3 regions of the Sodalis sp. RH15 genome follow, and region 3 is predicted to be linked to each of the others. Evidence: predicted binding sites of a transcription regulator. Region 3 holds the regulator's gene; each other region holds the start of a gene.
The links. The regulator CRP, encoded in region 3, controls carbon source genes, mostly activating them, when cyclic AMP is high. The targets are predictions, from matches to a motif close to ATGTGANNNNNNTCACAT.
Positions count from the first base shown of each region.

Region 1: a site for CRP is predicted at 3,897-3,914, ahead of msrB (peptide-methionine (R)-S-oxide reductase MsrB). Genes of this name have one in related genera too.
Region 2: a site for CRP is predicted at 2,520-2,537, ahead of ACL2XO_RS15070 (arabinose ABC transporter substrate-binding protein). Genes of this name have one in related genera too.

Region 1 covers NZ_CP178738.1:3,546,105-3,556,952, reverse strand. Annotated here, with positions in the region: gene ACL2XO_RS16225 (aldo/keto reductase) at 1-266, shown strand, start outside; gene ACL2XO_RS16220 (DUF4765 family protein) at 470-1,606, shown strand; gene ACL2XO_RS16215 (D-hexose-6-phosphate mutarotase) at 1,732-2,607, opposite strand; gene gapA (glyceraldehyde-3-phosphate dehydrogenase) at 2,691-3,689, opposite strand; gene msrB (peptide-methionine (R)-S-oxide reductase MsrB) at 4,040-4,453, shown strand; gene ACL2XO_RS16200 (YeaC family protein) at 4,528-4,806, shown strand; gene pncA (bifunctional nicotinamidase/pyrazinamidase) at 4,943-5,578, opposite strand; gene ansA (asparaginase) at 5,575-6,609, opposite strand; gene sppA (signal peptide peptidase SppA) at 6,791-8,641, opposite strand; gene ACL2XO_RS16180 (NAD(P)H nitroreductase) at 8,891-9,442, shown strand; gene ACL2XO_RS16175 (DNA topoisomerase III) at 9,491-10,848, shown strand, end outside.
Region 2 covers NZ_CP178738.1:3,297,420-3,308,267, forward strand. Annotated here, with positions in the region: gene araA (L-arabinose isomerase) at 1-644, opposite strand, end outside; gene ACL2XO_RS15065 (ribulokinase) at 717-2,402, opposite strand; gene ACL2XO_RS15070 (arabinose ABC transporter substrate-binding protein) at 2,780-3,760, shown strand; gene araG (L-arabinose ABC transporter ATP-binding protein AraG) at 3,935-5,464, shown strand; gene araH (L-arabinose ABC transporter permease AraH) at 5,482-6,465, shown strand; gene araC (arabinose operon transcriptional regulator AraC) at 6,584-7,519, shown strand; gene ACL2XO_RS15090 (oxidoreductase) at 7,614-8,660, shown strand; gene ACL2XO_RS15095 (bile acid:sodium symporter family protein) at 8,729-9,745, shown strand; gene ACL2XO_RS15100 (hypothetical protein) at 10,174-10,848, shown strand, end outside.
Region 3 covers NZ_CP178738.1:813,528-824,375, forward strand. Annotated here, with positions in the region: gene ACL2XO_RS03690 (YccS/YhfK family putative transporter) at 1-1,104, opposite strand, end outside; gene crp (cAMP-activated global transcriptional regulator CRP) at 1,156-1,788, opposite strand; gene ACL2XO_RS03700 (OsmC family protein) at 2,103-2,510, shown strand; gene ACL2XO_RS03705 (phosphoribulokinase) at 2,557-3,426, opposite strand; gene ACL2XO_RS03710 (YheU family protein) at 3,592-3,813, opposite strand; gene ACL2XO_RS03715 (LysE family translocator) at 3,937-4,539, shown strand; gene ACL2XO_RS03720 (ABC transporter ATP-binding protein) at 4,874-6,796, opposite strand; gene kefG (glutathione-regulated potassium-efflux system ancillary protein KefG) at 6,930-7,490, shown strand; gene kefB (glutathione-regulated potassium-efflux system protein KefB) at 7,483-9,321, shown strand; gene ACL2XO_RS03735 (YheV family putative zinc ribbon protein) at 9,311-9,514, shown strand; gene slyD (peptidylprolyl isomerase) at 9,609-10,187, shown strand; gene ACL2XO_RS03745 (protein SlyX) at 10,419-10,637, opposite strand.

The sequences.
Region 1 (10,848 bases), 2.7 Mb from region 3:
CGCAGGCCGGGAAACTGCGTAACGGTCTAATGGATAGCCCGGCGGTATTGTCCGTTGCCCAGGAACTGGAGGTAACGGTTGCACAGGTATTGCTGGCATGGGTGATACGTCAACCCGGAGTGATTGCCATACCCAAAGCCGGCAGCGAGGCCCACGTTCAGGAAAATGCCGGGGCGCTGGGCATAGAATTAAGCCCCCGCCAGCTACAGGCGCTGGATGAAGCTTTTCCGGCGCCCAAGCGAAAAACACATCTCGATATCGTTTGATCCTCTGTCGCGCCAGCTCCTGCGCGCCGCGGGCGTCACCATCGACCTCAATCCGCCGCGCGGTCCCGCGCGGCGCTGACGCTTTGTTCCTGCCCTTTGATGAAATATTTAATTAACGGAAAATCAAACGCAACTTACAGCATTAAACGCTAAGGTAACAGGATAAGAACTGGGTGCCGAACAAGGATGAAAAACGGTGAGATATGCTTTCAATTTTGAACGGTCTGTCCTCTTACAGTCCCCGTACCGTCCAGCTTCCATCGGGTATTCCTTCTTGGGATACCGAAGCGTACGCAAGAGCGATGGCAAGGCGCTATCCAAAAGATGAAGTACTTGATCTGCAGGCGCGCAATCCCTCGGACCTGCGGCGTCAATTGGATCTCATTGCACGGGGAGAAGAGCGGATCATCGCTTCTCTCGCCCTCTATGATAAATTTTTTTTACCTGCGGAGCCGGTAATAGAAACCTGGGTGAAAGAGCCGTTAATGGAAATATACCGGCTCAGCCGGACGTTTCGGCGGCTTTTTAATCATTGGAAAGTTGTTCTGGAGAAGGGGGGCGCCCCCGAGCGCTGGCAATTATTGCTTCAAGAAGGCATTACGCCCTCATTTCAGGGCCGGCCAAAGGCGGAGTTCGTCTTTATGCGGGGCGGTAGCGGACGCCAGCAAACATGTTATCCGGTTAAAGGGCTCGATGTGTCCAATGCGCTGCAGATCCTGCTGTCTCAAATGGTCTGGGCGCTCCTGCAAAATTTCAACGCCAACGAGGTTGAGTGCTGGGCCGGCGCGGCGGAATATACTAACCTGATCATGCGGGAAACGGCATGGCCCTTCCCCTCTCTGATGCGTTATATGCCATTGCTGGTGGTCTCGCATTGTATCTCCCCCGCTGCCAGTGTTGAAACTCCGCCGGCGGTCACGTTCTCGACTAAATTGTATTCGAAGGATCATTTCGGTAAAAGGGACATCACAAACAAAGTCCTGCGTTGGAGCGCTCTAACGGGAAAGGGTGCTTTGCCACGGGGTGAAATGGCCCGCTTCGCCAAAGACGAGGGAGTGGCTTACCGGGAGCTGAGTCGGTACATCGGGGCAACCGGACGGCTGACGAATCGTGGCAACAGGCTGATGGCGCAGGCCGCCGCCCCAATGGATGAAAAACTGTTGGCGTCAAACGTACGTGCCTGGGCGGGTATGTCCGAAGAGCTGCGCTGGGCCTCCGGCGGACAGAAAGGGTATGTCAAAACACGAGGCCTGACCCTTTATCGCTGGCGGCATTATGTAGACAAAAACGGGAACCTGACAAAACGGGGACACCTATTGTTGGCGCGGGCGGCGGGGTAATTCAGCCATGAAGCGCAGCCTGGTTGCAATGATTATTTCCCACTGCAACCAGTGCCTTATTCAGATTGGCGACAGCGTGACGACAGATCCTGCACTACGCTTTCCAACGCCATGCCGTCCTGCCATTATGCCTTGCGCAGGCTGATCACCGTGGACAAACGGGCCGGGGCGGAGGCGGTGGCCGTCAGCGGGTCGTTAACGCGCGCGGTCTCGACGCAGACATAGGTTTTATAACCTTCATCGGTAATATCGCCTATTTGCTTCGCTAACGCGGCGCCGGGATTCCAGGCCACCACGTCGCTGTGATTGTGGTGGTGAATCACAATAATCCGTTTAAGCAGCGGATCGTGGATCTGGCTAACCGATTCAGGATGGGTATAAACCCGGTCCACTTCTTCCCCGCTGAACCCCAGCTCGCCTTTTTGCTGCGCGGTGATGCCGTCTTTGACTTTATCTATATAGCTATCGCCTAAGCCGCTGATTTTGACCTGGGTAATGTCGCCGATATTGAAATAGCTGTGCAGGGCAGTGGTGTTTTGGAAATCCCCCTGAGCTTCAAGTTCGACGCTACAGGTCTTGCCAAGGACATATTTTGCCGTCAGGGTAAAGGGTTTCGGCCAATACTGTTCGGTGGCGGTGCTGTCATGCAGCGTCAGGGTTAACGTGACCTGACCCTCGTCTTCGTGATGTTCGCTTAGCTGCCAGGGCAAAATACGCGCAAAGCCGTGATTCGGGCTGGCTACTTTGCCAAACCAGGGCCAGCAGATAGGAATGCCGCCGCGAATGGCCACGCCGTCTTTGAACGCACTGGCTTCGCTCAGCCATAAAACCGCTTCCTCGCCGGCGGGTTGCCAGGCGATAAGATGTGCGCCCTGTAACGTGACCGCCGCCCGAACCAGGGGATGATCGATAACGATGACCGGCAGTTGATCCAATTGGCGCAGGCTGACCGATGAAGAAAGCTGTTCTTTAACGGGTAACGCAAAAAGAGTGTCGTACATTTTCGGGCCCTATTGAAATGAGGAAACGGATCAAATAAAAAGGGCGACATCGCTGTCGCCCCCTACATATTTGCTATCGGCAATTATTTCTTGGCGATATGGGAAATCAGATCCAGCACTTTATTGGAGTAACCGGTTTCGTTATCGTACCAGGATATCAGTTTGACAAAGTTCTTGTTCAAAGCAATACCGGCTTTGGCATCAAATACGGAAGTCAGTTTTTCACCGTTGAAATCGGTAGAGACGACGTCATCGGTAGTATAGCCCAGGATGCCTTTCAGTTCGCCTTCGGACGCTTCTTTCATCGCGGCGCAGATTTCTTCATAAGTTGCGCTTTTTTCGATGCGAGCGGTCAAATCCACTACGGACACGTTCGGCGTCGGAACACGGAATGACATACCGGTCAGTTTACCGTTCAGCTCAGGGATAACTTTACCCACTGCTTTAGCCGCGCCGGTAGAGGACGGAATAATGTTCTGGGATGCGCCGCGGCCGCCGCGCCAGTCTTTGTGGGACGGGCCGTCAACGGTTTTCTGGGTAGCGGTGGTGGCATGGACCGTAGTCATCAGGGCTTCGACGATGCCGAATTTGTCGTTCAGCACTTTAGCCAGCGGGGCCAGGCAGTTGGTAGTACATGAGGCGTTGGAAACGATATCCTGGCCGTCATAGGACTTGTGGTTGACGCCCATGACGAACATCGGGGTATTGTCCTTGGAAGGACCAGTCAACACCACTTTCTTTGCGCCGGCGGTGATATGCTTGCGAGCGGTTTCGTCGGTGAGGAAGATACCGGTGGCTTCTGCGACTACGTCGACGCCGATTTCGCCCCATTTCAGGTTAGCCGGATCTTTCTCTGCGGTAACACGGATAGTTTTACCGTTAACAACCAGATGGCCATTCTGGACTTCCACGGTGCCGTTGAAACGGCCGTGGGTTGAATCATACTTCAGCATGTAAGCCATGTAGTCAGCATCTAACAGGTCGTTGATTCCGACGATTTCCACATCGTCACGTTCCTGCGCAGCACGGAAAACAATGCGGCCGATACGGCCAAAACCGTTGATACCTACTTTGATAGTCATATATTCCACCAGCTATTTGTTAGTGAATAAAAGGTTGCTTGTAAATTTACAAAAACCTCACGCAGCGTCAAGCGGAATCGTGTCAATAGTTGCTACAAATCAAACCCGACAATACCATTCGAACGTTAATCGTTCGTTCCGCTGCCTGCTCAGCTACGAATAATATGAGGTCGTTCGACCTCAATTAAAACTGCACCTGGCAGTTAAATGTGATGTTCATCACACTTACCGCTCACGTTGTTTCTCGTTCCCTAGTTTAAGCTAAAAATGTCTCCGATGTTGTTAATTATTTGTTATAATGAGCCGGTTTTGACCTGCTCTATTCCATTAACCGTCCGGGAATCGCACTTATGGCTAACGACGAATCGATACGACCGCCTACGGACTCATTGACCGAAATGCAGCGGTATGTCACGCAGCAGCGGGGCACCGAGCCGCCCTACAGCGGTAAATTACTGGAGAACAAGCGGACCGGGCAGTACCATTGCCTGGTGTGCAATGCGCCGCTGTTTTATTCTGCAAGCAAATATGACTCCGGCTGCGGCTGGCCGAGTTTTTATGAGCCGGTAAGCGATACCGCCATCCGCTATCTGGATGACGACTCCCACGGCATGCACCGGGTAGAGATCCGTTGCGGCGCCTGCGATGCCCATTTGGGACATGTTTTCCCTGACGGACCGCAGCCTACCGGTGCCCGCTTTTGCGTGAATTCCGCCTCCCTGCGTTTCAAAGACCAGGACAATGGCGAAGAGATCAGCGGCTGACACTCTGTCATGTTTATCGCTTTAACGATTCAGCTAATTATTCATGTTGCAGATATTCCCCTAAGGAGAAATTCATGGATGTCGACGCGCTAATGGCAACCCTGACCCCGGAAATCTACCAGAGGCTGTTGACGGCGGTGGAGTTGGGAAAATGGCCTGACGGCGTTCGCCTTACCGAAGAACAAAAAGAGCATTGCCTGCAAATAGTCATGCTTTGGCAGGCCAGAAACAATCACCGGCCGGAGCATATGAGCATCGGTACCGACGGCAGCATTGTAATGAAAAGCAAGCGGGAACTGCTGGCGGAATTCACCGGCGAGCCGCCGGAGATTTTTCGAGCCAAGCCGGATTAATGAGGCGCGGGCCTGCTTTTGTATCGGTTCAAGCCGGATAAACGCGGTTAGGGCATGCCTGCATAGATAGCGATTCGGCGCGGGCAGGGACGGGTATCGCGGCGATCCGGCACCGCAGATGTCTACCACCCGGCCTTCAGCATCCGGCGGTGAACTCTGCCAGGGTGATAAGTCCCGCTCCGAGGCGCTGCATCTCTTCCAATGCCCTGGCGCTGTCGCCGGGATGAAGGTCCACGCCCCTGCAGCCGTCTAAGATAACATCCACGGCGTAGCCCAGCGAGAGGGCGTCCAGCACGGTATAATTCACGCAATAATCCGTCGCCAGGCCCATGATGGAGAGGCTATGGATTCCTTGGGCCTGCAGATAGGCGTGTAGCTCGGTTTGGGCTCGATGACCGTTATCGTAAAAAGCGCTGTAGCTGTCGATGCCGGCCTGACGGCCTTTATAGATGCGGCGGCGGATGCCTTCTGCATCCAGTTCGGGATGCAACTGCGCCCCGGTGGTATCCTGTACGCAATGCACCGGCCACCATACCTGGGACAGACCATCCAGCAGCCCGATTTCACCCACCCGTCCGCCGGAGTTCACGGCAAAGCTGCCGTGATTTGAGGGATGCCAGTCCAGTGATGCCACGACCGGTATGTCTTCCCGGCGGCAGAACGCTATGGCTCGATTCGCCACCGCAATGACTTTATCGCCATCGGTAACCGCCAGAGCGCCGCCCGGGCAAAAGTCATTTTGCAAATCAATCAGCAGCAAAGCCTGTTTCATGCTGTTTCTCCGCTTATATCATCGCCGGTCAGCTCGCCGCGCAAATCCTGTTGCATGATGTGCCGTATCTCATCGGCCGGGAGCGATTGGCTGAGCAAATAGTGCAGTTTGGTCAGCGCCGCTTCAACCGTCATATCGAAGCCGCTGATAACGCCCGATCGCGCCAGAGCGTTGCCGGTGGCATAGCCGCCCATATTCACCCGGCCGGAGAAGCACTGGGTGAGATTCACCACGACGCTGCCGCGCGCTACCGCCTGCCGCAGCTCATCCAGCAACGCCGGATGCTGTGGCGCGTTGCCGACGCCATAGGATCGCAGAATCAATGCTTTTACCGGCTGTCGCAGGAAATTGCCCACCACATCGGCGGAAATGCCCGGATAGAGCGTCACCACACCCACCGGCTGGGGGGTGATGGGATGAAGAATCAGTTCGGCGCCGGGGCGGTGGGGCAGCGGCGGCGCCACGGGACGAATATGGATACCCGCTTCCAACAGCGGCGGCAGGTTGGGGGAGGCGAAGGCGTCAAAACCATCCGCATGGGCTTTGGTGGTACGGTTGCCGCGAAACAGCTTGTTGTTGAAAAACAGGCTGACCTCGTTTACCGGATAATGGGCCGCCAGGTATAGCGCGTTGAGCAAATTGGTCTGGCCGTCTGAGCGCAGCGCCTCCAGGGGGATCTGGGATCCGGTGACAATGACCGGCTTGGCCAGGTTTTCCAGCATAAACGACAGCGCCGAGGCGGTGAAGGCCATGGTGTCGGTGCCGTGCAGGATGACAAAACCGTCATAGTTCTCATAGTGTTCCGCCACGTCCTGGGCGATATGCTGCCAGTCGTTTGGCGTCATATCGGAGGAATCAATCAGCGGGGCGTATTCATGAACGGTAAAATCGGGCATTTCCGGGCGATAGAATTCCGGCATCAACGCCAACTGGCGCTGCAAATGGCCCGATACCGGTATATAGCCGTTATCAGAGCGCTGCATGCCGATGGTACCGCCGGTATAGGCGACATAAATGGATTTTTTTTGCATGGGGAAAGGCACGGCCTCTCACGGGGCGATATACCCGTCATCTTTCACCTTGCAGGTGCGTTGGCTTACCTGCAAGGTGAATTATTTAGTGTATAGCCTCAATTATACGGCCACGGAGCAATAACACCAGCCCCATGGCCTAGGGTGCCGGCGGCATTGACGGGCCGCCGGCGATGACCGCTTATTGAATGTCGCCGCAAGACAGGCAATAGGCATAACGGTTTTGCGGATCGTTCAGGTTGGTGAGCAAACCCGGCTGGGCGGAAAACAGTGCGGCTATCTGGCCGGACGGCGCGGGCAGCCAGGCCTGGATGGTCGCCGGGAGACGGGCGTAAATCGAAGCGCTGGTTTGCGATAACACCAAGTCAATAAGGCTGGGCTCTTCGATATACCAATTGAGGTGATATTGCTTCAATTTGGCCAATTCGGCGGCTTTCGCCACGGCATCGTCGAAATCCCCCAGTTGATCCACCAGTCCGTTGGTTTTGGCATCGCTACCGATCCAGACATGCCCTTGGGCGATTTTGTCCACCTCTTCCGGCGTCTTGTTGCGGGCTTTACCCACCAGGGTGATAAAGTTTTTATAACCGTTCTCGATGTTCAGCTGCATCATTTGTGAGAACTCCGGCGGAAGGGCTTTGGTAACTGACAAATCCGCCAACGGCGAGGTGGACACCCCGTCGGTATGCACGCCGATGCTGCCCAGCGTATCTTCGAAGGTATTGATGACGCCGAAAATACCAATGGAGCCGGTAAGCGTGCTGGGGGCGGCAATGATGTAATTGGCCGGGGTGGAAATCCAATACCCCCCCGAAGCGGCCATGCCGCCCATGGACACCACAACCGGCTTGCCGGATTCACGGGCCGCTTCCAGTTCCGAACGTATCAGTTCCGAGGCGCTGACGCTGCCGCCGGGGCTGTTGATGCGAAATACAATAGCCTTGATGTGTGGATCGAGCCGGGCATCGCGAATCTGACCGGCGGTGGTATCGCCGCCTACCGACCCGGGGGTTTCCGGTCCGTCGATAATGGCGCCGTCGGCAAAAATAACCGCGATCTGTTCGCCTTTTTCCGATGGCTTCTGCATCTGATAATCATACATGCTGACGGCATTTATGGCCTTTTTCTGCTTGTTCCATCCGAAGGTCTTGGTTAGCTCGGTTTCGATGGCATAACGGGACGCCACGGTATCCACCCATTTATTGTGCAGGGCAAACTGGGCGGTATCCCCGTCGACGGCTTTCAGATCCGCCAGCATCGCCGGCGCGCCGGGGAACAGCTGCTGTGGCGTAATCTGCCGGTTGGCGGCGACGGTATCGAGATAATGCGCCCATATCTGGCCCAGCCAACGGCTATCCGCATCTCGGGCCGCCGGCGACATGTCGTCGCGCAGGAAAGGTTCCACCGCTGATTTATAGGTGCCCACGCGGAAAATATGCGTGTTAACCTTTAATTTATCCAGCAGGCTTTTGTAGTAGAGATTATTGGTGGCCAGTCCGTGTAGATCCACCGCGCCCTGCGGCGTCAGATAGATTTTATTGGCGAAACTGGCCAAAAAGTATTGTGACTGATTGTAGCTGTCCCCCACGGCAAAAATGGGCTTGCCGCTGTCGCGGAACTCACGCAGCGCCTTGCCGATATATTGCAGCGAGGTGGGGTCCGCCCCGGCGAAATCCTTCAAGGAAAGCACCAGGCCGGTAATGTTCTGATCTTCTTTGGCCGCCCGCAGCAGATTCACCAGATCAAACAGGGAATTCTCTTGCAAACGGTTACTGGAAGCGCCTAATAGTTCACGGCCAATCTGGCGGAATTTATTGTTCATCGAGGGTTTTTCAACCACCACGCCGGTGAGATCCACCAGCAGCGCGCCTTTGCCCGGTTCCGGCGCGGATCGGTGCACCTGCAGGTAGATACCGACGCAGATGACGATGATAAAAATCAGAAAAAGGTTAAGGATAAATTCGCGGATAAAATTCAACAAACGCCAGGCCCAACGAAACGGGCTGGATATTATTCGCCACAATGTGCGCATGTGCTCTCCATAAAACAACCTAGTGCAGGATTCGTATTGTAAAATTTAACCATGGCGCCGGCGATCAACGCGTGAACGGGTCATTATTCGCTCATAATGGCGATATCGGTTCATTGTCAGGTATCCTAAAGATCCGCCCGCTAAATGTCAGCATGAAAAAAGATAAAAATTCGGTTTAAAAGCGTCATGCTGTTACCGTCGGCGGCCGTATGTTAACGTTATAAGCATGAATAACATCGGGAGTAAGTAATGGATGCATTAGAACTTTTGCTAAATCGCCGTTCCGCATCTCGGCTGGCTGAACCTGCCCCCGCAGGCACCGTACTGGATAATATCATCCGTGCCGGTATGCGTGCGCCGGATCATGGCACATTGCAGCCCTGGCGTTTTGTCATTATCGAAGGCGAAGGCCGCACGCGGCTGAGCGAACTGCTGTATCAGTCCGCCCTAGGCGCGAAAATGGATGAAAAGGGCGTCGAAAAAGCCAGGCAAGCGCCTTTCAGGGCCCCGCTGATTATAGCGGTTTTGGCCTGGTGCGATACCCAAACCAAGGTCCCCCGCTGGGAACAGGTGGTCTCCGCCGGCTGCGCGGTGCAAGCGATGCAGATGGCGGCATTAGCCCAGGGCTTCAACGGTATCTGGCGCACCGGCCTATGGGCGACCCAGCCGGATGTTAAAGCGGCTTTCGGCTGTCGCGAGCAGGATGAAATCGTCGGATTTCTTTATCTAGGCACGCCGCAGCTGAAGGCATCCACCACCATATTACCTCCTGAAACCGAGCCTTTTGTCCGTCATTTCTGACCCGGAGAGCGTAAAATTTTCAGTAACAATTTCTTTCCAGGGTGAGAAATGCAGCTTTTTATCGCTGAAAAACCAAGTTTGGCGCGGGCCATCGCCGACGTGCTGCCGCAGCCCCATCGCCGGGGCGACGGGTTCATCGCCTGCGGCCAGGATCATATGGTGACCTGGTGTATCGGACATTTGCTGGAACAGGCCCAGCCCGACGCCTATGACGGACGCTATGCCCGCTGGTCCCTGGCGGATTTGCCCATTGTGCCGGACAAATGGCAGCTACAGCCCCGTCCCTCGGTATTGAAACAGTTGAATGTGGTCAAACGGCTGCTGGCCGGGGCGTCGGAAGTCATTCATGCCGGCGACCCCGATCGCGAAGGGCAATTGCTGGTGGATGAGGTGCTGGATTATCTGGCGCTGGACGATGAAAAGCGCCGTAACGCCAAACGTTGCCTGGTGAACGATCTTAATCCGGCGGCGGTAAGCAAAGCGGTAAGCCGCCTGCGGGAAAACCGGGAATTTGTGCCGTTATGCGTATCGGCCCTGGCGCGCGCCAGGGCCGACTGGTTGTACGGTATCAATATGACCCGCGCCTATACTCTGCTGGGCCGCAACGCCGGCTACCAGGGAGTGCTGTCCGTCGGACGGGTACAAACGCCGGTACTGGGGCTGGTGGTCCGCCGCGATGAGGAAATCGAAAATTTTGTGCCGAAGACCTTTTTTGAAGTCAAAGCACATATTGTGACACCGTCACAGGAACGGTTCATCGCGCTCTGGGTGCCGAGTGAAGCCTGCGAATCCTATCAGGACGAGGAGGGGCGGCTGCTCCACCGGCCGCTGGCGGATCATGTGGTATCCCGCATTGCCGGACAACCGGCCGTCGTTACGCTCTTTGCGGATAAACGGGAGTCAGAAACGCCCCCGCTGCCGTTTTCCCTGTCTGTGTTGCAAATCGAAGCGGCAAAACGCCACGGCATGAGCGCACAGCAGGTATTGGATGTGTGCCAGCGGCTCTATGAAACCCACAAATTGATTACCTATCCCCGCTCCGATTGCCGCTATCTGCCGGAAGAGCATTTTTCCGGCCGGCAGGGGGTGCTGAACGCTATCAATGCGCATATGCCGGAGCTGATGGCCCAGGCGACATTGGATACGACGCAAAAAAACCGCTGTTGGGATGATAAAAAGGTGGATGCGCACCATGGCATCATCCCCACCGCGCGCAGTGGCAAAATCGCTCTGAGCGACGATGAGAAAAAAATCTACGCACTGGTCTGCCGTCAATACCTTATGCAGTTTTGCGCCGATGCGGTATTTCGGCGCTGTATCATTAACCTGGACATCGCCGGCGGCAAGTTTGTGGCTAAATCCCGTTTTCTGGCGGATGCCGGTTGGCGTACCCTGCTCGGGGCAAA
Region 2 (10,848 bases), 2.5 Mb from region 3:
ACCAGATCCCCCAGGCCGTAAGCGGTAACCGAGTAGCCGAACTGGATTTGCGCGCCAACCTTATTGCCTTCGGTCACCGCCACTTCACGCATGTTGTCGCCGAACCGGGCCACCACCAAATGCTGGCTCTCTTCGCGGGCCACCGCGGCGCGCATCCATTTGGCGATGCCTGCATGGGCCTGCGGGTCTTGCCAGTGGCCCACCACGACCTGATGATTCAAATGCATCCGCGCGCCGATGAAACCGAATTCACGGCCGCCGTGGGCGGTCTGGTTCAGGTTCATAAAATCCATGTCCATGGTTTCCCACGGGATTTGCGCATTGAATTGGGTATGGAACTGCAGCAGGGGTTTATTCAGGATGCTCAGGCCGCCTATCCACATCTTGGCCGGAGAAAAAGTGTGCAGCCAGGTGAGCAAGCCGATGCAGCGGGTATCGTAATTGGCCTCGCGGCACAATGCCAGGATTTGATCCGGCGAGGTGACCAGGGGTTTCAAAACCAGCTTGACCGGCAGGCCTGCCTCATCATTCAGGCCCTTGACCACGGTCTGCGCATGTTCGGTGACTTGCCGCAGCGTTTCCGGGCCGTAAAGATGTTGGCTGCCTATCACAAACCAGACTTCGTGCTGTTGAAAATTTTCCATAATGACTCCTGTGCGTCTCCGTCAAAGGGAGGTTTCGGGCGGCGGTCTTTCCCGCGGCCCGGCTTTTGTTGGTTAATGCCCGATGGCAGCCGTTACGGCATAGGCGGGTTCAGCGATTTCGCTCCAGTGCCGGTAGCGTTCATACAGGACCTGGAATGAGGCGACTTTGTCAGGGTCCGGCTGTAGGACGCGTTCGATTTTACTGGCCATGTGCTGCTGGGCCGTGGCGATATCCCCGTAGGTTCCCGCCGCCACCGCGCCGAAAATCGCCGCTCCCAGGGCACAGCATTGGTCGGAGGCCACCAGCTGCAGCGGACGATTCATGACATCCGCCAGCACCTGCATGATGATCGGCGATTTGCGGGCAATGCCCCCCAGCACCAGCACGTTCTCCACCGGAATGCCCTGATCAACGAAGCACTCCATGATGGCGCGCGCGCCGAAGGCGGTGGCGGCAATCAACCCGCCGAACAGCGCCGGCGCGTCGGTGCCCAGGTTAAGGCCGGTGATAACCCCTTTCAGGCGCTGGTTGGCATAAGGAGTGCGGCGGCCATTGAACCAGTCCAGCACCACCGGCAGATGTTCCAGCGACGGTTCCTCAGCCCAGGCTTCGGCCAGCGCCGACAGCATGTCGGTTTCTATGGCCTCGAGCGCCGGCTGTAGGGAAGGATTTTGCCGTGCGGCCCGGCGCAGGGGCCAGCCCAGCACCTTGCCGTACCAGGCATAAATATCGCCAAAAGCCGACTGTCCCGCCTCCAGGCCGATAAAGCCGGGAATGACGCTGCCGTCCACCTGGCCGCAGATACCGGTAATGGAGCGATCGCCGACTTTTTGTTCATCGGCTATCAGGATATCGCAGGTGGACGTGCCGATGACCTTTACCAGGGTATAGGGCTGAGCGCCGGCGCCCACGGCGCCGATATGGCAGTCAAAGGCTCCGCCGGCAATGGTTACGGAAGGCGGCACGCCGAGCTTTTGCGCCCATTCGGCGCTGATGCGGCCCACCGGCAGGTCGGCGGTATAGGTGTCGGTAAAGAGCGGGTATTGCAGATTTTCCGTCAGTACCGGATCAAGGGCATGGAGAAACGCTTTTGGCGGTACGCCGCCCCATACCGGATGCCAGAGGGATTTATGTCCGGCGGAGCAGCGGCCGCGCCTGATTTCCTCAGGACGCGTGGTGGCGGACAATACCGCCGGGATCCAGTCGCACAGCTCAATCCAGGAGACCGCTTCCTGGCGGACCTGGCGGTCCTGGCGGGTGATATGGAGGATTTTTGCCCAGAACCACTCCGATGAATAGACACCGCCGATATAGCGGGAATAGTCGGGGAATTCACCGCTGCGGCACAGTTGGTTGATGGCTTCAGCTTCTTCTATGGAGGTATGGTCCTTCCACAAAATAAACATGGCGTTGGGATTATCGGCGAATTCCGGCCGCAGGGCCAGAACCCGGCCTTCGGCATCAATGGGGGCCGGCGTCGAGCCGGTGGTGTCCACCCCGATGCCGACGATGCTTTCCCGCTGCGCCGGCGACAAATGCGCCACCACGGCGCGGATCGCCTGCTCCATGGACTCCAGATAATCCGCCGGATGGTGGCGGAACTGGTTATCCGCGGGTTTGCAATACCGGCCCTCGCGCCAGCGCGGGTACCAGACAACTTCGGTGGCCAGCTCTTTACCGCTGCCGCAGGCAACCGCCAGGGCGCGCACTGAATCACTGCCGAAATCAAGCCCGAGGCTAATGGCCTCTTCAGTCATGCTCGTATCTCCTGTTAACCCGAAACCTGATGATGTCGATAACCATAAGGGGGTTTTAATCGGGCAGTGAGGAGACGTTAGCTGGAAGTATGCACTTTCCTGCCGCCAGTGACTGAAATGTGATGTTCCTCATAAAGTCCTTCACAGATGAATTTTGCTGTATCTATGCACAAAACTGCTGTTATTGAGAACTGTGATAACGCTCTACATTTTGGTAACACGTAAACGTTAAAACTACATCCGTCTAAAGGGCCCGATTGGATAAATGGCGACTCATAGGCCGCCTGGCAGTACCACCGGGTAAAATCTTACCGACTGATAACGCTTACACGCTTCAGCATTTCGAAGCAGAGCGATAATAATTACCGGAGAGTTCCATGCATAAATTCACTAAGGCACTGGCGGCAATTGCAGTAGCCGCTGTTATGTCTCATTCGGCTATGGCGGAGAACATGAAGTTGGGTTTTTTGGTGAAACAACCTGAAGAACCCTGGTTTCAAACCGAATGGCGTTTTGCTGACAAAGCCGGCAAAGATATGGGCTTTGACGTGATTAAAATTGCCGTACCCGATGGTGAAAAAACACTTAATGCGATCGATAGCCTGGCGGCCAGCGGTGCCAAAGGGTTTGTCATTTGTACCCCCGATCCCAAACTTGGCTCGGCGATTGTCGCCAAAGCACGCAGCTACGATATGAAAGTCATGGCGGTGGATGACCAGTTCGTCGACGCCAAAGGCAAACCCATGGTTAACGTTCCCATCGTCATGATGGCCGCCACCCAGCTGGGCCAGCGCGCCGGCCAGGAAGAGTTCAAGGAAATGACCAAGCGCGGCTGGAAAGTGGCCGACACCGGGGTCATGGCCATTACCGCCAATGAGCTCGATACCGCTCGTCGCCGCACCACCGGCGCCATGGATGCGTTAAAAGCCGCCGGCATACCGGATAAACAAATCTACCAGGTCCCCACCAAGTCCAATGATATCCCCGGCGCGTTTGACGCCGGCAACTCACTGCTGGTCCAGCATCCCGGCGTGAAACACTGGCTGATTGTCGGCATGAACGACAATACCGTGCTGGGCGGCGTGCGCGCCACCGAAGGTCAGGGATTCAAGGCGCCTGACGTTATCGGCGTCGGCATCAACGGCGTGGATGCGGTGAATGAGCTGTCCAAAAACGAATCCACCGGTTTCTACGGTTCTTTATTGCCCAGCCCCGACGTACACGGTTACAAGAGTATCCAGATGATGCATGACTGGGTAACCAAGGGCGTTGAACCGCCGAAATTCACCGAAGTCACCGACGTGGTATTGATTACCCGCGATAACTTCAAAGAAGAACTGAAGAAAAAAGGCCTGTAATTTTTAACCGACATTTTTAACGGAACAAGTGTTTGCCGGGACGGCCGAGGCCGTCCCGGTCCATGACGACGTCATTCATCAAGAGGATGTGTCCGTGTCAGTCAAAACCCCTGATAGTTACCGTAGCGGGATTGCCGGCGCACTGTCCGGATCTGTTAACGCGAGGATGTGTTCATGACAATTCAGACACCTTATCTATCGTTTCGCGGCATTGGTAAAACCTTTCCCGGCGTGAAAGCGCTGGACGATATCAGCTTCGATTGTTATTCGGGTCAAATCCATGCCCTCATGGGGGAGAACGGCGCCGGGAAATCGACTTTGCTGAAGATTCTCAGCGGCAGCTATACGCCGACGCAGGGCGAAATCCTGATCAAGGGGCAGCCGGTTCATTTCAATACCACCACCGATGCGTTGAACGCCGGGGTAGCGATTATTTACCAGGAACTGCATCTGGTTCCCGAGATGACGGTGGCGGAAAATATTTATCTGGGTCAATTACCAAACAAGCACGGTTTTGTTAACCGCGGCATTCTGAATTATGAAACCAAGCTGCAGCTGGAGCATTTGGGGCTGGATATCGCGCCGGAAACGCCGCTTAAGTATCTGTCCATCGCCCAGTGGCAAATGGTTGAAATCGCCAAGGCATTAACCCGTAATGCCAAAATCATCGCTTTTGACGAGCCCACCAGTTCATTGTCGGCGCGGGAAATAGAGCAGTTATTCCGTGTTATCCGCGAGCTGCGCGCCGAGGGACGGGTCATTCTTTACGTTTCCCATCGTATGGAAGAAATCTTTACGCTGGGGGACGCCATCACGGTATTCAAAGACGGCAAATATGTGCGCACCTTTGACGACATGACCGCCGTGGACCACGACATTCTGGTGCAGGCCATGGTGGGGCGTAATCTGGGGGATATTTATGATTATGTTCCCCGTCCCCACGGCGACGTCAGGCTGGAGCTGGACAAAATAGAGGCGGTGGGGGTGAAGACTCCCATTTCCTTATCGGTACGCGCCGGTGAAATCGTCGGTCTGTTCGGACTGGTGGGAGCGGGGCGCAGCGAACTGATGAAAGGCCTTTTCGGCGGAACGCTGATTACCGGCGGCCAATTGCTGCTGGACGGCAAACCCATTTCCATCCGTTCCCCCATCGATGCCATCAGCGCCGGACTGATGCTCTGCCCGGAAGACCGCAAGGCCGACGGCCTGATTCCGGTACATTCAGTGCGGGAAAATATCAATATCAGCGCCCGGCGCAATACCGTTAAAGCCGGCTTTTTGATAAACGATCAATGGGAAAAATCCAATGCCCTGGAGCATATTCGTGCGTTGAACATCAAAACGCCTTCAGCCGAACAGTTGATCATGAACCTCTCAGGCGGCAATCAGCAAAAGGCTATCCTCGGCCGCTGGCTGTCGGAGGACATGAAAGTGATCATGCTCGATGAACCGACGCGCGGCATCGATGTCGGCGCCAAGCATGAAATCTATCACGTGATTTACGAATTGGCGAAACGGGGAATTGCCGTATTGTTTGCATCCAGCGATTTGCCGGAAGTATTAGGCCTGGCGGACCGTATTGTGGTGATGCGCGAAGGGACGATATCCGGCGAGCTCACCCACTCGGAAGCCAGTGAACAAAAAGCCCTGAGCCTGGCAATGTTACATACAACCCATACCAGCCCCGCGGATGCGGTTGCCTGATTGTGAAGGAGTCAAAGATGTCAACGGTCACTACATCTTCGCCAAAGGCGAATAAATCGTTAAGTTTGTCTCGGGTTTGGGATAACTACGGCATGCTGGTGGTATTTGTCGTACTGTTTGTCGCCTGTACCATTTTCGTTCCCAATTTCTCCAGCTTTATCAATATGAAGGGCCTTGGCCTGGCGGTTTCAATGTCCGGCATCGTCGCCTGCGGCATGCTGTTCTGCCTGGCTTCCGGCGATTTCGATTTGTCGGTGGCCTCGGTTATCGCCTGCGCCGGCGTCACCACGGCAGTGGTCATCAATGCCGCAGACAGCTTGTGGCTCGGTGTGCTGGCGGGGCTGGTGCTGGGGGTAATCTGCGGCCTTGTAAACGGTTTCGTCATCGCCAAGCTGAAAATCAACGCCTTGATAACCACCCTCGCCACCATGCAGATTGTGCGCGGTCTGGCCTATATCATTTCCGATGGTAAAGCCGTGGGCATCGAAGATGAACGATTCTTTGTGCTGGGCAATTCCAACTGGCTGGGCCTGCCGGCGCCGATATGGATCATGGCTATTTGCATGATCATTTTCGGTTTTCTGCTGAACAAGACCACTTTCGGCCGCAACACGCTGGCCATCGGCGGCAATGAAGAAGCCGCCCGCCTGGCAGGGGTGCCGGTGGTTCGCACCAAGATCATCATCTTTATCCTCTCCGGCCTGGTGTCGGCGGTGGCGGGTATTATCCTGGCCTCGCGCATGACCAGCGGCCAGCCGATGACCTCGTTGGGATATGAACTGATTGTCATCTCCGCTTGCGTGTTGGGCGGGGTATCGATGAAAGGCGGTATCGGTAAAATCTCTTACGTAGTGGCCGGGGTGCTGATTCTCGGTACGGTGGAAAACGCGATGAATTTGCTGAATATTTCACCGTTCTCCCAATACGTGGTGCGCGGGGTAATCCTGCTGGCGGCGGTAATATTTGACCGCTACAAACAAAAGGCGAAACGCACGGTGTAAGGTTTTGCGGGCCGCCGCGGCGAAAAGCGCCGGTCCGCTCACAGTTTTATAACCGTTGCAGGCTATTCCACGCTCTTGCGGATATTCTCAATCAGACGACAACCTGTCCGGAGGTGAGATGTATCATAGAATGACTCACGAGACGCAATCAAATCCGCTCTTGCCCGGCTATATGTTCAATGCCTATTTGGTTGCCGGCTTAACGCCGATCATTGCCGGCGGGCCGCTGGATTTTTTCATCGATCGTCCTGATGGCATGAAAGGGTTTATTCTTAACCTGACCATCAAAGGCCAAGGAAAAATATTCGAAGGCGACCGTTCATTTGTTTGCAACCCCGGCGATCTGTTGCTGTTTCCGCCGAAGTCGGCGCATTATTACGGCCGTTCTCCGGACAGCGACTGCTGGTATCATCGCTGGGTCTATTTCCGCCCCCGGGCCTATTGGGCCGATTGGCTGGAGTGGCACAGCAAGATTCATGATGTGGGACGGCTTTCTTTGGGCAATGACAATTTGCTCACCGAGTTCGACCGCCTGCTGGCCAACATAGAGCAGACCCAGCGCTCCGGCCGGCGTTTTTCCGAAGAGCTGGGCATGAATCTGCTGGAACGCCTGCTGCTGCGCGCCATGGAAGAGGACCCGCAAAGCCCCAGCAAAATCATGGACCCGCGCATTATCGAGGCTTGCCAGTTCATCACCGGTAATCTGTCCGGCGAGCTGCGTATCGACGAAGTGGCCCGTCACGTCTGTTTATCCCCTTCGCGCCTGGCGCATTTATTCCGCGAACAGGTGGGAATCAATATCCTGCGCTGGCGGGAAGACCAGCGGGTTATCCGCGCCAAACTGCTGTTGCAGACCACGCAGGAATCCATTGCCACCATCGGCCGGGTGGTTGGGTATGACGATCAGCTCTACTTTTCCCGGGTATTCCGCAAGCGCGTGGGGGTTAGTCCGAGCGATTTCCGTCGGCGCAGCAGCGAGATCAATTATCCCGGCCGCAGCATCCAGGCCGCCAATAACTGGCAGTTGCAAAGCGAAAAGGCTATCGGAGAATAATAATTTATTGCTACTGTTGGTCCGGTAAAGATTGATTTGCCGTCTTCCCATCGAGGGCGGCTCCATCGAAAATAAGCCTAAAAGAGGAATAACGATGGCTGAAAATATCGGAATCGGACTGATTGGTTATGGTTTTGCCAGTAAAACCTTCCACGCTCCTTTGATCAAGGGCACTGACGGCCTGCGGGTGGCGGCGGTCTCCTCCAGCGATGCGGGTAAAGTTCAGGGGGATTTGCCCGGCGTAAAGGTGGCGGCGGATCCCAATGAGGTTATCAACGACCCGGCGGTCCAACTGGTGGTGGTTCCCACCCCGAACGAAACGCATTTTCCGCTGGCTAAACAGGCGTTGCTGGCGGGCAAGCACGTTATCGTGGATAAACCCTTTACCGTGACGTTGTCACAAGCACAGGAATTGAAGCAGCTGGCGGAAAATCGCCAGGTGCTGCTGTCGGTATTCCACAACCGCCGCTGGGACAGCGATTTCCTTACCGCGCGCCAGCTTATCCGCGACGGTATCCTCGGCGACGTGTTGTATTTCGAGTCCCATTATGACCGGTTCCGCCTGGAGGTGAAGGACCGCTGGCGCGAACAGCCCGGCGCCGGCAGCGGTATCTGGTACGATTTGGGACCGCATCTGATTGACCAGGTCTTGGTGCTGTTCGGTATGCCGGTGGCGATAAACGTCGATTTGGCGCTGCTTCGTCCCGGCGCGCTCACCGATGACTATTTTCACGCCACGCTAACCTATCCGCAACGGCGTGTGGTGCTGCACGGCTCCATGTCGGCGGCGGCGCCCACTCCCCGCTATACCATTCACGGCACCAAAGGCAGCTTCGTTAAGTTCGGTCTCGACGCTCAGGAAGCGCGGTTGAAAAACGGTGAAGTTCCGCCGCAGCCCGACTGGGGCGTCGATACCCAGGACGGCGTGCTGACGCTGCCGAAAGGCGGCGTCATGACCGAGCATACCGTCCGCACCCAGCCCGGTAATTATCCTGCTTATTACGCCGCTATCCGGGATGCTATCCTGGGAAAAGGCGATAATCCGGTAACTCCGTCCGACGCCATTCGCGTAATGGAGTTGATTGAGCTGGGTATCTCCTCATCGGAACAGAAAAAAACATTAGCGGTAAAGAACAGTTAATGACATGGTAGGGGTTTTGGGCGATCCTGGGATCGCCCTGGTTTCGGTCGACGGTAAGGGTAGTGGTCATGTCGTGGTTGCAACGTTTACGTATTGATAAGTTTTTACTGGTGTTGGTTTCAGTGGTTATTTTGGCGTCTCTTTTCCCTTGTCGCGGCGTTTTCAAAACATTGTTTGAATACCTCACCACCGCCGCCATTGCTTTACTGTTTTTTATGCATGGCGCCAAGCTGTCGCGGGATGCCATCATTGGCGGGATGAGCCATTGGCGTTTGCATCTGGTGGTTTTCCTCAGTACTTTCGCACTGTTCCCGCTGCTGGGTCTTGCCATGAAGATTTTTCAGCCGTCTCTATTGTCCACGCCGGTCTACCTGGGCTTTCTTTATCTGTGTGCGCTGCCCGCTACCGTTCAGTCCGCTATCGCGTTTACTTCCGTGGCCGGCGGCAACGTGGCGGCCGCTATCTGCAGCGCCTCCGCCTCGAGTATTTTAGGGGTATTTTTATCGCCGGTGCTGGTGGGCCTGCTGATGAAAACCCAGGAAGGCGGCGGATCGAACAATACGCTGCATGCCATCGGTTCAATCATCCTGCAACTGATGGTGCCTTTTGTGGTGGGCCATCTGGCGCGGCCGCTGATTGGCGGCTGGGTGAACCGTCATAAAAAGCTGATTAATATTACTGACCGGTCATCAATACTGCTGGTGGTTTATACCGCCTTCAGCGAAGCGGTGGTAGGGGGCATTTGGCACCAAATCACCGGCTGGTCGCTGGTGTCGATTCTGGTATACTCGCTGATGCTGCTGGCCATTGTGCTGGTCATCAATACCTGGACCGCCCGTTTGCTCGGGTTCAGTACCGCCGATGAAATCACCATCGTGTTCTGCGGCTCCAAAAAGAGCCTGGCCAATGGAATCCCCATGGCAAACGTTTTGTTCCCGGCGGCTGCGGTGGGAACCATGGTGCTGCCGCTGATGATCTTCCATCAGGTCCAACTGATGGTGTGCGCGGTGCTGGCGCAGCGCTACGCCCGCAAGCAGGCGTCACAGCGGGAGAAAAGCGCGCTAAGCGCCACGCCCGGCGAGTAATTATAACTCTTATAATTTTGGCAATTGTTGCGACTGTAAAATTAAAAAGCGGACCGAAGCCATGGCGGCTCATTCAGTCCGCTTTTTTTCAACAATAATCTCGGATATTGATTTTGCTAAGAGGATTAATGATGCGGCCGCAGCTTATCCAAGATTATTTTCAATGGGTGATCGGCTTCTAAAAGACTTTCCCTTTGAAAATACAATGAAAATAAAAAAAACATATTAAATTGTTACATGGTTGTGAAAGATCGTATAATGAATATGGTTTGGATTGTCTTTTAAATGAGTGAATTTTCATGTAACCCTGCGTGATGTAAAGTTCCATTTTAAAGGATCTCTCATTATTTAAAGTGGAATTTCAATAATATTTAAAATTTTTTATTTCACATATAAAAATTTAATTAATCAAATGGAGATGATTAACAGTGATTCCTTCAACGGTCAAAAATAGGGATTTACCTACCTCTGCTCCCCAACAAGATGTCAAAATGGCTCCTTTAACCGTCGGCGATGTTTTGAAAATGACCCGCTTGGAGCATGGCGATCCTTTAAATCATCGCCGCATGAGACATTTCTCCTGGGTGGAGAACGAGTGTTCTTCCCTTAAGGGCCGAATCGATTACATCAACAAGACCACCTCGCGCATCATTGAGTCCATCCCGCTGAGGGAAAGCCCCGTTACGCTCGTGTCCCTCGGTTCGGGTGGTCTCCTGACTGAATATATTATACATCAGCAACTTAAAAAAGCGGCCTATCGGCAGTTATACTGGCGCGTTATCGACCTGGACTATCAAAATAGCGGCTACGAGCAGTGCCGGAAGGATTTCAAGGTTGAGGCGGGAAACGAAAATGTCAAGGCATTCACCACTGAACAGGCCTATTTTAGAAAATCAATTGACCATAACTTTTTGTCGGATAACGACAAAAATCAAGGCGCGGTTGTGGTGTTAAATGTCTCCCCACCGAGAGCGATAACAGATTCCTCTTCCACGGCGGATTATGATTCTGATTGCATGCTTATTCGAGGAAGGCCTATAGAAGAGGCCGAAAAGGCGAATGGTATTTATCTGTTAATGGCATCGCCTGCGTCTAAAGAGGAT
Region 3 (10,848 bases):
GGCGGCGTTGCGCAGCGCCATGGATTTGAGCGAACAGTAGCTGCGCAGCGCCTGCCAGAAAGAGAGCCGTTGCTGGTTATCCGCCATGATATCCCGCCGGTAGAGCGGACGTTGCGTCCTGAGCAGCCGGGCGATGCGGCTGAAGTGATAAAAACAAAATTGCCCCACCGGATTATCCGGATTTCGCTGGGCAATTTTTTCCACCGCCGACAGGGCTTCCGCCATGGTGAAACGGCCCGATAACCGATGATAAAGAATATCGTCCGCTACCACCCGCAGCCGGGCGGCAATCAATTGGGCATTATAGCGGATCACCGCTTCAGCGTGACTCTGCTCCACCAGCTTCTGCACTTCGTCCGGCTGATGCAAACTGACGGCGATATGCTCTTGCAGGTCCAGAGCCACCTGAAATGTCCGCAGCAGACGTTTGTACTGAAGCTGATGGTTGGCCGACAGCATATGCAGCTGCTGGTAAATTTGCGCAATCAGATCAATCACCCGCTGCTGCCGGGCAAACAGCGGCGGCAGGGCGGTTTCCGGGTCGGTATGCTGGGTCAGCAGGCTGTATTTCGCCTCGATATAATCCGCGAGCTCTCTATAGAGCAGGCTGAGGGTTTCCCGCATCGGCTGCTCTTTAAGCCATCGGAACCACAGGCCGGTAAACAGCCCGTACCAGGCGGTACCGGCGATATACAGCAGCGGCGGGATCCACACCGGGGCGTTGCCGGTCAGGCCGAGGGTAAAAATGGCGGCGATAAGGGAGGCGGGTAATAACCGCCCGTGCAACGGACTGATTTCACCGGTGACGCCCAGCACCAGCGCCAGGCCCACCATGATAAAGGGCAAGGGTACGTGTACAAAGAGCAGCCACTGGATCAGTACGCTGCTGACGGCGAACAGCGTACCGCCGATGGCCAGGCGTTTAAAAAAGCGTTTATGCAGGGTATCCAGGCCGGCGATGTTGCAACAGGCGGGCACCAGGGAGAACAGCAGGCCGTTCTGCAGGCTGCCGAACAATAGCCCTATCGCCACCGGCAGGCAAAGCACGATGGTTTGCCGCAAGGCATAGTTGACTTCGGGGTGATAGATCAGTCGACGCCACATGCTGCCAACAAGCAGGCGTGGCACAGAGTACCACGCCTGTTTGATTAACGTTTAACGCGTACCGTAAACGACAATGGTCTTGCCGTGTGCGGAGATGAGATTTTGATCTTCCAGCATTTTCAGAATACGGCCCACCGTTTCACGGGAACAGCCGACAATCTGGCCGATTTCCTGGCGGGTAATCTTGATTTGCATGCCGTCGGGGTGGGTCATGGCGTCGGGTTGTTTCGCCAGATTAAGCAAGGTTTGCGCGATACGTCCCGTGACGTCGAGAAACGCCAGATTACCGACTTTTTCCGAGGTGACCTGCAAGCGGCTGGCCATCTGCGCCGACAGACGCATCAGGATATCCGGATTCACCTGAATCAGTTGCCGGAATTTTTTATAAGAAATTTCAGCCACTTCACAAGCGGTTTTCGCACGAACCCAGGCGCTGCGCTCCTGGCCTTCTTCGAATAAGCCCAATTCCCCGATAAAATCCCCCTGGTTAAGGTAGGACAAGATCATCTCTTTACCTTCTTCATCTTTTATCAGCACCGCGACGGCGCCTTTGACGATGTAGTAAAGTGTTTCAGCTTTTTCGCCTTGATGTATTAGCGTACTCTTCGATGGATACTTGTGAATATGGCAATGAGACAGGAACCATTCGAGAGTCGGGTCTGTTTGCGGTTTGCCGAGAACCATTCGCTGTTATCCTCTTTTGTCATCGCTGTCCTTGTTCAGGACATCGTATTCCCTATTACGGCGCTGTTTTATCGATCCATCTCCGTTGTAAACGGAGCGACGTTAGGGAACTTATTAGGGTCTGGTTTTAGTGATGTTCCGATCGCTCTCTTGCCCTTTCATTATCATGAGGTCGATCCAGCCTTGTTTTTAGCATAGGTTTGAAGCAGTGTCTTCTGTTGTCTTGCATCAGCATGAAGTATGTTAGGTAACATTGCCACCTTTCCAATAAAAATGTAGGGTGCAGGAAAAACTTTTTATCTGGAGTCATCATAATGCAAGCACGAGTAAAATGGGTCGAAGGTCTGTCTTTTATAGGTGAATCCGCCTCCGGCCACCAGATTTTGATGGATGGCAACGCAGGGGAAAAAGCGCCCAGCCCAATGGAAATGGTACTTATGGCGGCTGGGGGGTGCAGCGCCATCGACGTGGTATCGATTCTGCAAAAAGGGCGTCAGGATGTGCGTGATTGCGAAGTCAAGCTGACCTCTGAACGCCGCGACGAAGCGCCGAGGTTATTTACCCATATTAATTTACACTTCATAGTTTCCGGCACGGGGCTCACCGACAAAATCGTCGAAAGGGCGGTGGAGCTGTCAGCGGAAAAGTATTGCTCGGTGTCTTTGATGCTCGGCAAATCCGTGAACGTTACCCATAGTTTTGAAGTGCGTTTGCCGTCCTGAATGACGGATGCGTTACCGCGGGCGCGACGCTCCGGCCGCGCCCGGTTTATTCAATGCGTTTGCCTTCCAGTAGCTGCTTTACCAATGGTCCCATGATCAGTTCCATCGCCAGCCCCATTTTCCCTCCCGGTACCACCAGCGTATTGATATTGGAAATAAACGACCCCTGCAGCATCGCCAGCAGATAGGGAAAGTCGATATGATCCAGGCCGCGAAAGTGAATTACCACAAAGCTTTCGTCCAGCGAAGGGATGGCCTTGGCGGCAAAGGGGTTGGACGTGTCCACCGTGGGAACCCGTTGAAAATTGATATGGGTACGGGAAAATTGCGGTGTGATGTAGTTGATATAGTCTTCCATCGATCGCACCACGGAATCCATCACCGCTTCCCGGGAGTGTCCGCGTTCGCTGGTATCGCGCACCAGCTTTTGTATCCATTCCAGGTTGACGATGGGTACTACACCCACCAGGAGATCCACATGCTGCGCCACATTATGGTGGTCGGTAACCACCCCGCCGTGCAGCCCCTCGTAAAACAGCACATCCGTCGGCTCCGGCAGCGGCTGCCAGGGAGTAAAGGTGCCGGGAATCTGATTGTAGGGAACGGCTTCGTCATAGGTGTGCAGATATTTTCGCGCTTTGCCGTGGCCGGTGAGCCCATACTGCAGGAAGGTGTGTTCCAATAGGCCGAAGTCATTGGCTTCCGGCCCGAAATAGCTGATATGTCGCCCGAGATCGCGGGCCTTGCGAATGGCCATGTCCATTTCCGGACGGGTAAAATGGTGGAAACTGTCCCCTTCCAGCTCGGCGGCGTGAATATTCAACTGGTGAAAAATTTTACGGAAAGCCAGACTGGTGGTGGTGGTGCCGGCGCCGCTGGAGCCGGTAACGGCAATAATGGGATGTTGTGCTGACATGGTAACCCTACGCTTCGTTATATGACGGCGTGATACCCTCAATAACTCAGGTTGCAGGAAAGCGGACGCACCTGCAACTTGAAGTATGACGGGTAGATTCACATGCGCCCGGCATGAAAGACTTGATTATTGTTATCATGTTTAGCGGCGCAGGGCCAATTTGCGTTATTCCGGATGAAACTGGCCGCGGGGCATAATATTGATGGTCTCATGCAGTTCCGACCATACCACTACCGCTTCGCCGCTTATCAGTTGACGTTTGACATCGGCGACTTTGGCCTCCAATGTCTTTTCCTGTTCGCCGTAATCGGTGCCTTCTCGCAAGACAAAGGATTCAAGCAGGTTATACAGGGTGTCGGAGTCGATTTCTTCCCACGGAATAATCATCATGTTATGTCCAGTTTGTTAATGATTCAATGCCTTGAGGAAATTTCACCAGCAAAGCCTTGTGCGGATACAAGCGCGCTGTTAGTTTCTTACCTTCATTAAAGGGAGGGGAGCCCCCGAAACGTGGAACCGAGTCTTTTTCTTTCAATGTTGGGTTTTCTTTGGGTCGCTGCCATTACGCCCGGTCCTAATAATATGCTGCTTACCGCTTCCGGCGCGAATTTCGGTTTTTGGCGTTCAATGCCGTTGATGCTGGGTATTATGCTCGGGATGCAGTGCATATTGCTATTGGTGGCTTTCGGTATCGGCGGTTTAATTACCCTGTATCCGTCATTGCATTTTATGCTCAAAGTGGCCGGTTCCCTTTATCTGCTGTGGTTAGCCTGGAAGATTGCCACCGCGGCGTATGAAACATTGGAGACGGATGCGCCGCCGCCACGCCCCATTCCGTTTTACCAGGGCGGACTGCTGCAGTTCCTGAATCCCAAAGCCTGGTTGATGGCGCTGGGGGCTGTAGCCAGTTTCAGCCTGACGGGTAATGCCTATATTACTTCGGTGGGGGCCATCAGTATTGGTATTGTGACGGTGAATATCGTTTCCGGGACTATTTGGCTCGGCTTTGGTACGCTTATCGGCCGTTTGCTCAGCAGTAAACGCGCCTGGACGGTATTTAATGTCGCCATGGGATTGCTTACTGCGGCCTGCGTGCTGTTGATTTGGCGCTGATAAGGCCGCGCAATTTTTGCGGTCTTCCTTTAACACGCTAGGTTCACGCGCCGGCGATCGCGGGCCTACCGTGCCATGAGGCGCTTCGGCGGGCGGGAAAACCACGCCCGCTTCGACCTCATTGGCGCGGTCTCCCTTGAACACGTTCGGTTCACGCGCCGGTGATCGCGGGCCTACCGTGCCATGAGGCGCTCCGGCGGGCGGGAAAACCACGTCCGCTTCGACCTCATTGGCGCGGTCTCCCTTGAACACGCTCGGTGCGGCTTCGGTGCTGGCGCGGTCTCCCTTTAACACGCCCGGTGCGGCTTCGGTGCTGGCGGTTGACTATAAAGGGCTATTCCCCTTCAAACTCTTTTATCAGGGTTTCAAGCTGTTCCTGGGCATCCAGCCACGCTGTTTCCGCCTGTTCCAATTGGGATTTTACCTGGGCCTGGCGCTGCAGACAGGCGGCGAGATCTCCTTTACGGGCGATATCGTACAGCGCTGAATCCGCCAGCTCGGCTTCCACTTTCGCCAGTTCGCTGCCCAGGGTTTCCAGCGCTTTTTCGTGGCGTTCGATGGATTTGCGCAGCGGCTGGGTTTGGCTGCGGAACTCGGCTTCGCGCCGCTTTTGGTCCTTTCTGGACTGGGCGTTATTGGCGGAGGCGGGAATATCCTCGCGGCCGTCGGCGCCCTGCGCCGCCTGGCGCTGCTGGTCCGCCAGCCATTGCTGGTAATCCTCCAGGTCTCCCTCGAAGGGCTCTACCAGCCCGTCATGAACCAGATAGAAATCGTCGGTGGTGGAACGCAGCAAATGCCGGTCATGGGATACCACTACCAGGGCGCCCTCAAAGTCAATCAGCGCCTCGGTGAGCGCCTGGCGCATATCCAGATCCAGATGGTTGGTGGGCTCATCCAGCAACAGCAGGTTAGGGCGCTGCCAGACGATCAGCGCCAGCACCAGCCGGGCTTTCTCGCCGCCGGAGAACCGTTCCGTACGCTCGGTGACCTTATCACCCTGAAAACCAAATCCGCCGAGATAATCCCGCAACGCCTGCTCATACTCCTGCGGCGCCATCCGGTTCATATGCTGCAGCGGCGATTCGTCGGCCCGTAGGAACTCAAGCTGATGCTGGGCGAAATAGCCGAGCTTGATGCCTTTGGCCAGGGAGACCCTGCCCGACTGAGGCTCCAGCGTACCGGCCAGCAGTTTGATAAGCGTTGATTTACCGGCGCCGTTGCGTCCCAGCAGCCCGATGCGCGAACCGGGCACCAGGTTAAACTTGATGGAATTCAGGACAGTGCGATCGCCATAGCCGGCGCTGACCTTTTCCATCGTCAGTAATGGATTGGGCAGGCTTTCCGGGTCGCGAAACCGGAATTGGAACGGATTATCCACATGGGCCGGAGCAATAAGCTCCATGCGTTCCAGCATTTTAATCCGGCTCTGCGCCTGGCGGGATTTGGTGGCTTTGGCGCGAAAGCGGTCGATGTAATGCTGCAGGTGCGCCACTTTTTCCTGCTGATGCTGATAAAGGGACTGCTGTTGCGCCAGTTTGGTCACACGTTGCAGCTCAAAAGAGGAATAATTACCGGTATATTCGTTCAATGACTGCTGTTCGATATGGAGTATCTTATTGACGACGGGATCGAGGAAGTCCCGGTCATGGGAAATCAGGATCAGCGTGCCGTTGTAATTTTTCAGCCACTTTTCCAGCCACATGACCGCATCAAGATCCAGATGGTTGGTGGGTTCATCCAGCAGCAGCAAATCGGAACGGCAGATCAGCGCCTGCGCCAGATTAAGGCGCATCCGCCAGCCGCCGGAAAAATCGCTCACCGGTTTTTGCAGCTGTTCCTGGCTGAAACCCAGGCCGTGCAGCAGGCTGGATGCGCGTGGCCGTATGGTCCAGGCGTCGATGACATCCAGTTTGCCATGCAGCGTGGCGATGGCGTGACCGTCATTTTTTTCGTTGGCCAGCTGTAATTCGGATTCCAACTGACGATATTCCCGATCGCCGTCGATAACATAGTCTATAGCCGGTTCGTCCAGCGCGGGCGTTTCCTGGTTTACCCAGGCCAGGGACCAGTTGGCCGGGTAAGTGACATTGCCGGCATCGGCGCTGAGTTCATGTTTCAACAATGCCAAAAGGGTTGATTTGCCGCAGCCGTTTTTGCCCACCAGCCCGACTTTTTGCCCCGGGTTTACCGTGGCGGTCGCATTATCAAGCAGTACCCGGGTACCGCGACGAATTTGCACAGATGAGAAGACAATCATAAAGCGCCATAGTTTGAGAGTATGTTAAATTGACATTATTGAATGCAAGCCAGAGTGAAACGTCCTGGTTTTCGACTTCGCGGAGCATGGTAGCGGAAAACCCGCGCCCTGACGACGCTTTGGAGGGGAATTGATTACACAACCACCCAAAGTTTTGTTGCTGTATGCCCATCCCGAATCGCAGGATTCGGTTGCCAACCGGATTTTGCTGCAGGCGGCATCGCCCCTGGCGCATGTCACCGTACATGATCTTTACGCGCATTATCCGGATTTTTTTATCGATATTCATTATGAACAGCAATTGTTGCGAGAGCATCAGGTGATCGTGTTCCAGCATCCCCTTTATACTTATAGTTGCCCGGCGCTGCTCAAGGAGTGGCTCGACCGTGTATTGACGCGGGGCTTCGCCAGCGGCATCGGCGGCAATGCCCTGACCGGAAAGTATTGGCGGTCGGTCATTACCACCGGCGAGCCGGAAACTGCTTATCAGCATTTGGGATATAACCGCACTACCATGGAAGAGGTTCTGCGTCCCTTTGAACTGGCCGCGACCCTGTGTCGCATGCAATGGGTGTCGCCCTTGGTGGTTTACTGGGCCAGACGGCAAACCCATGACGCCTTGATGCGTCATGCCGATGCGTATGCGCGCTGGCTTAATGAGCCGGTGCAGGAAAGAGGGCAGCGTCTTGGGTAGCAGTCCGTCATTTTTAACCGCCGTCGTGCTGTTCCTGTTTGCCGCCGTGGTGGCGGTGCCCATTGCCCAGCGCCTGGGCATCGGCGCGGTAATAGGCTATCTGGCGGCGGGTATCGCCATCGGCCCCTGGGGTCTGGGTTTTATCCGCGACGTGGATGAAATCCTGCACTTCTCTGAACTGGGGGTGGTGTTCCTGATGTTTATCATCGGTCTGGAGCTGAACCCCGGCAAATTATGGGAATTGCGGCGTTCCATTTTCGGGCTCGGCACGGCGCAGCTTGTCATTACCGCCGTTTTACTGGGCACCGTCTTGCTGCTGACCCACGCCTCATGGCAATCGGCGCTTATCGGCGGCATCGGTTTGGCCATGTCCTCAACCGCTATCGCGCTGCAGCTTATGCGCGACAAAGGCATGAACCGCAATGAAGGCGGCCAGCTCGGATTTTCGGTGTTGCTGTTTCAGGATATGGCGGTAATACCGGCGCTGGCGGTCATTCCTTTCCTCAGCGGCGGCAGCGGCGTACCCAGCGATTGGACGAAGATCGGCATGAAGGTGGCGGCGTTTTTCGTCATGCTGGTGGGCGGCCGTTACCTGTTGCGCCCGCTGTTTCGCTATATCGCCGCCGCCAACGTGCGGGAAGTCTTTACCGCCGCCGCGCTGCTGCTGGTGCTGGGAGCGGCGCTGTTCATGGATATGCTGGGCGCCTCCATGGCGCTCGGGACCTTTATCGCCGGGGTACTGCTGGCTGAAAGCGAATACCGCCACGAGCTGGAAATCGCCATTGAGCCGTTCAAAGGCTTGCTGCTGGGGCTGTTTTTCATCTCGGTGGGCATGGCGCTCAATCTGGGCGTCCTGTATGTCCATGTGCTGCAGGTCTTGGCCGGTCTGGCGATACTGGTGCTGCTGAAGGGAACGGTACTGTATATTCTGGCGCGCATTTTCGGTTTGCGTCGTTCGGTCCGGTTGCAATTCGCCGGGGTGCTGAGCCAGGGCGGTGAATTTGCCTTTGTGCTGTTCTCCGCGGCGGGGGCGCAGAAAATCCTGTCGCCGGATCAGCTGTCGCTGCTGCTGGTGACCGTAACCCTGTCGATGATCACCACGCCGCTGCTGATGAAGCTTATCGACGGCATTCTGACCCGCCGCTATAACGCCCAGGAGGAGCATGACGAAAAGCCGTTCGTGAACGACGACGAGCCGCAGGTGATTATTGTCGGTTTCGGCCGTTTCGGTCAGGTCGTGGGGCGGCTGCTGATGGCCAATAAAATGCGCATCACGGTGCTTGAGAGGGATATCAGTGTGGTCAGCCTGATGCGCAGCTATGGTTATAAGGTGTATTACGGCGATGCCACGGAGCTTGAACTGCTTCGCGCCGCCGGCGCGGAAAAGGCCCAGGCGATTGTGGTGACCGCCAATACCCCGGAGGCGAACATGGCGGTAGTGCATTTGTGCCAGCAGCATTTTCCCCATTTGAAAATCCTGGCGCGCGCCCGCGGCCGTGTAGAGGCCCATGAATTATTGCAGGCCGGCGTGACTCATTTTTCCCGTGAGACCTTTGCCAGCGCTCTGGATCTGGGCCGCAAGGCACTGCTGGAACTGGGCATGCATCCCCACCAGGCCCATCGTGCGCAGCAGCATTTTCGCCGGCTCGATGTGCGGATGCTGCGGGAGCTGATGCCGCAGATGCAGGGGGATTTGGCGCAGATATCCCGCGTCAAGGAATCCCGGCGCGAGCTGGAGGATATTTTCCAACGGGAAATGATGAAGGAACGCTGGCAGCTAAACGGTTGGGAAGATGACGATCAACAGGGAGATAAACCTTATGACGGTTAAGCGTAAACGCTTTATTGCCGGCGCGGTATGCCCTCACTGCCAAAGCAAGGATACTCTGGCCCTGTGGAGTGATAACGATGTCGAGAGCTTTATCTGTGTGAAATGCGGTTTCACCCAGCAGCAAACTGACGGAACAAACGCGGAGAAAAGGCCGCTCCCGGAGCACATTATCGGTATTTTCCATCCGGAGTAGCCTTCACGGTCAGGTTTTTTTAAGCTGAAGGATACATACGTGCATTTTTTCGTTAGAATCTGCGCCAGTTTAGTTTCCAACGGTAGGAGATATCATGAAAGTTTCAAAAGATCTGGTGGTCAGTCTGGCCTATCAGGTACGTACAGAAGATGGCGTTTTGGTCGATGAGTCTCCGGTGAGTGCGCCGTTGGACTATCTGCATGGTTATGGTTCACTGATTTCCGGCCTGGAAAAAGCATTGGAAGGACATGACGTCGGTGATCATTTCGACGTGCATATTACCGCCAATGACGCCTACGGCCATTATGACGAAAACCTGGTTCAGCGAGTTCCCAAGGATGTGTTTATGGGCGTGGAAGAGCTGGAAGTCGGCATGCGCTTTTTGGCTGAGACCGATCAAGGCCCGGTTCCGGTGGAAATTACCGAAGTCGACGGCGATCATGTGGTGGTGGACGGCAATCACATGCTGGCCGGCCAAAACCTCAATTTCAATGTGGAAGTGCTGGCCATCCGCGAAGCCACCGCTGAAGAGCTTGAGCACGGACATGTCCACGGCGAACACGATCATCATCATGAGCACGATCATGAGCATGGCGATGACTGCTGCGGCGGACATGGTCACGACCATGAAGGCGGCGGTTGCGACGGTAAAGGCGGCTGCGGCTGTCATTAAGGGAGGGGCCGGCTGCCGCCGGCCAGAAAAACCATGCCCGATTCGACCCCACCGGCACGGTTTCCCTTTAACACGATTGTTGCACGATCGGCGAACGCGGGCTTACCGTGCTGTGGGGCGCTCGGTCGGGCAGGAAAACCATGCCCGATTCGACCCCACCAGCGCGGTTTCCCTTTAACACGCTCATTTGACCTCTGGTGTTAGAGAGCTAACCGCCATGCGCAATGATAATCAATAGTGCGGCGGGGGCGTCTCTTCCGACTGTGAGGCGATCATCGAGGTTTGCTGCGTGCGCAGCTTCTCGGACAATAAGCGCAGCAGTTCCTGCAGGCGGCTGATATCCCGCTCATGGGCTACGACGGTTTGGTTTAATTCTTCTATGGTGACTTCCTGAAAAGCCAGTCGGCCTTCCAGCAACTCCAGCCGTTGTTCGAATTGTGATAATTCCATGATGTTTTCCTCAGTGCTACCCTTGACCCACCCTATTCTAACGATAAAACGTCTCCATTGCCCGTCCTAAGCCTGTCTTGCGGAGCGCTTAAGCCACTTGGTTTCTTGACCCGCTGCGGTAGGCGATAAACAGGCGGGGGAGGGAAGGGGGGGCGGGGCGGGGGAATCTGGGCGTTGGCGCTAATAAAAGTAGCGCTATCGTCCTGGCTTC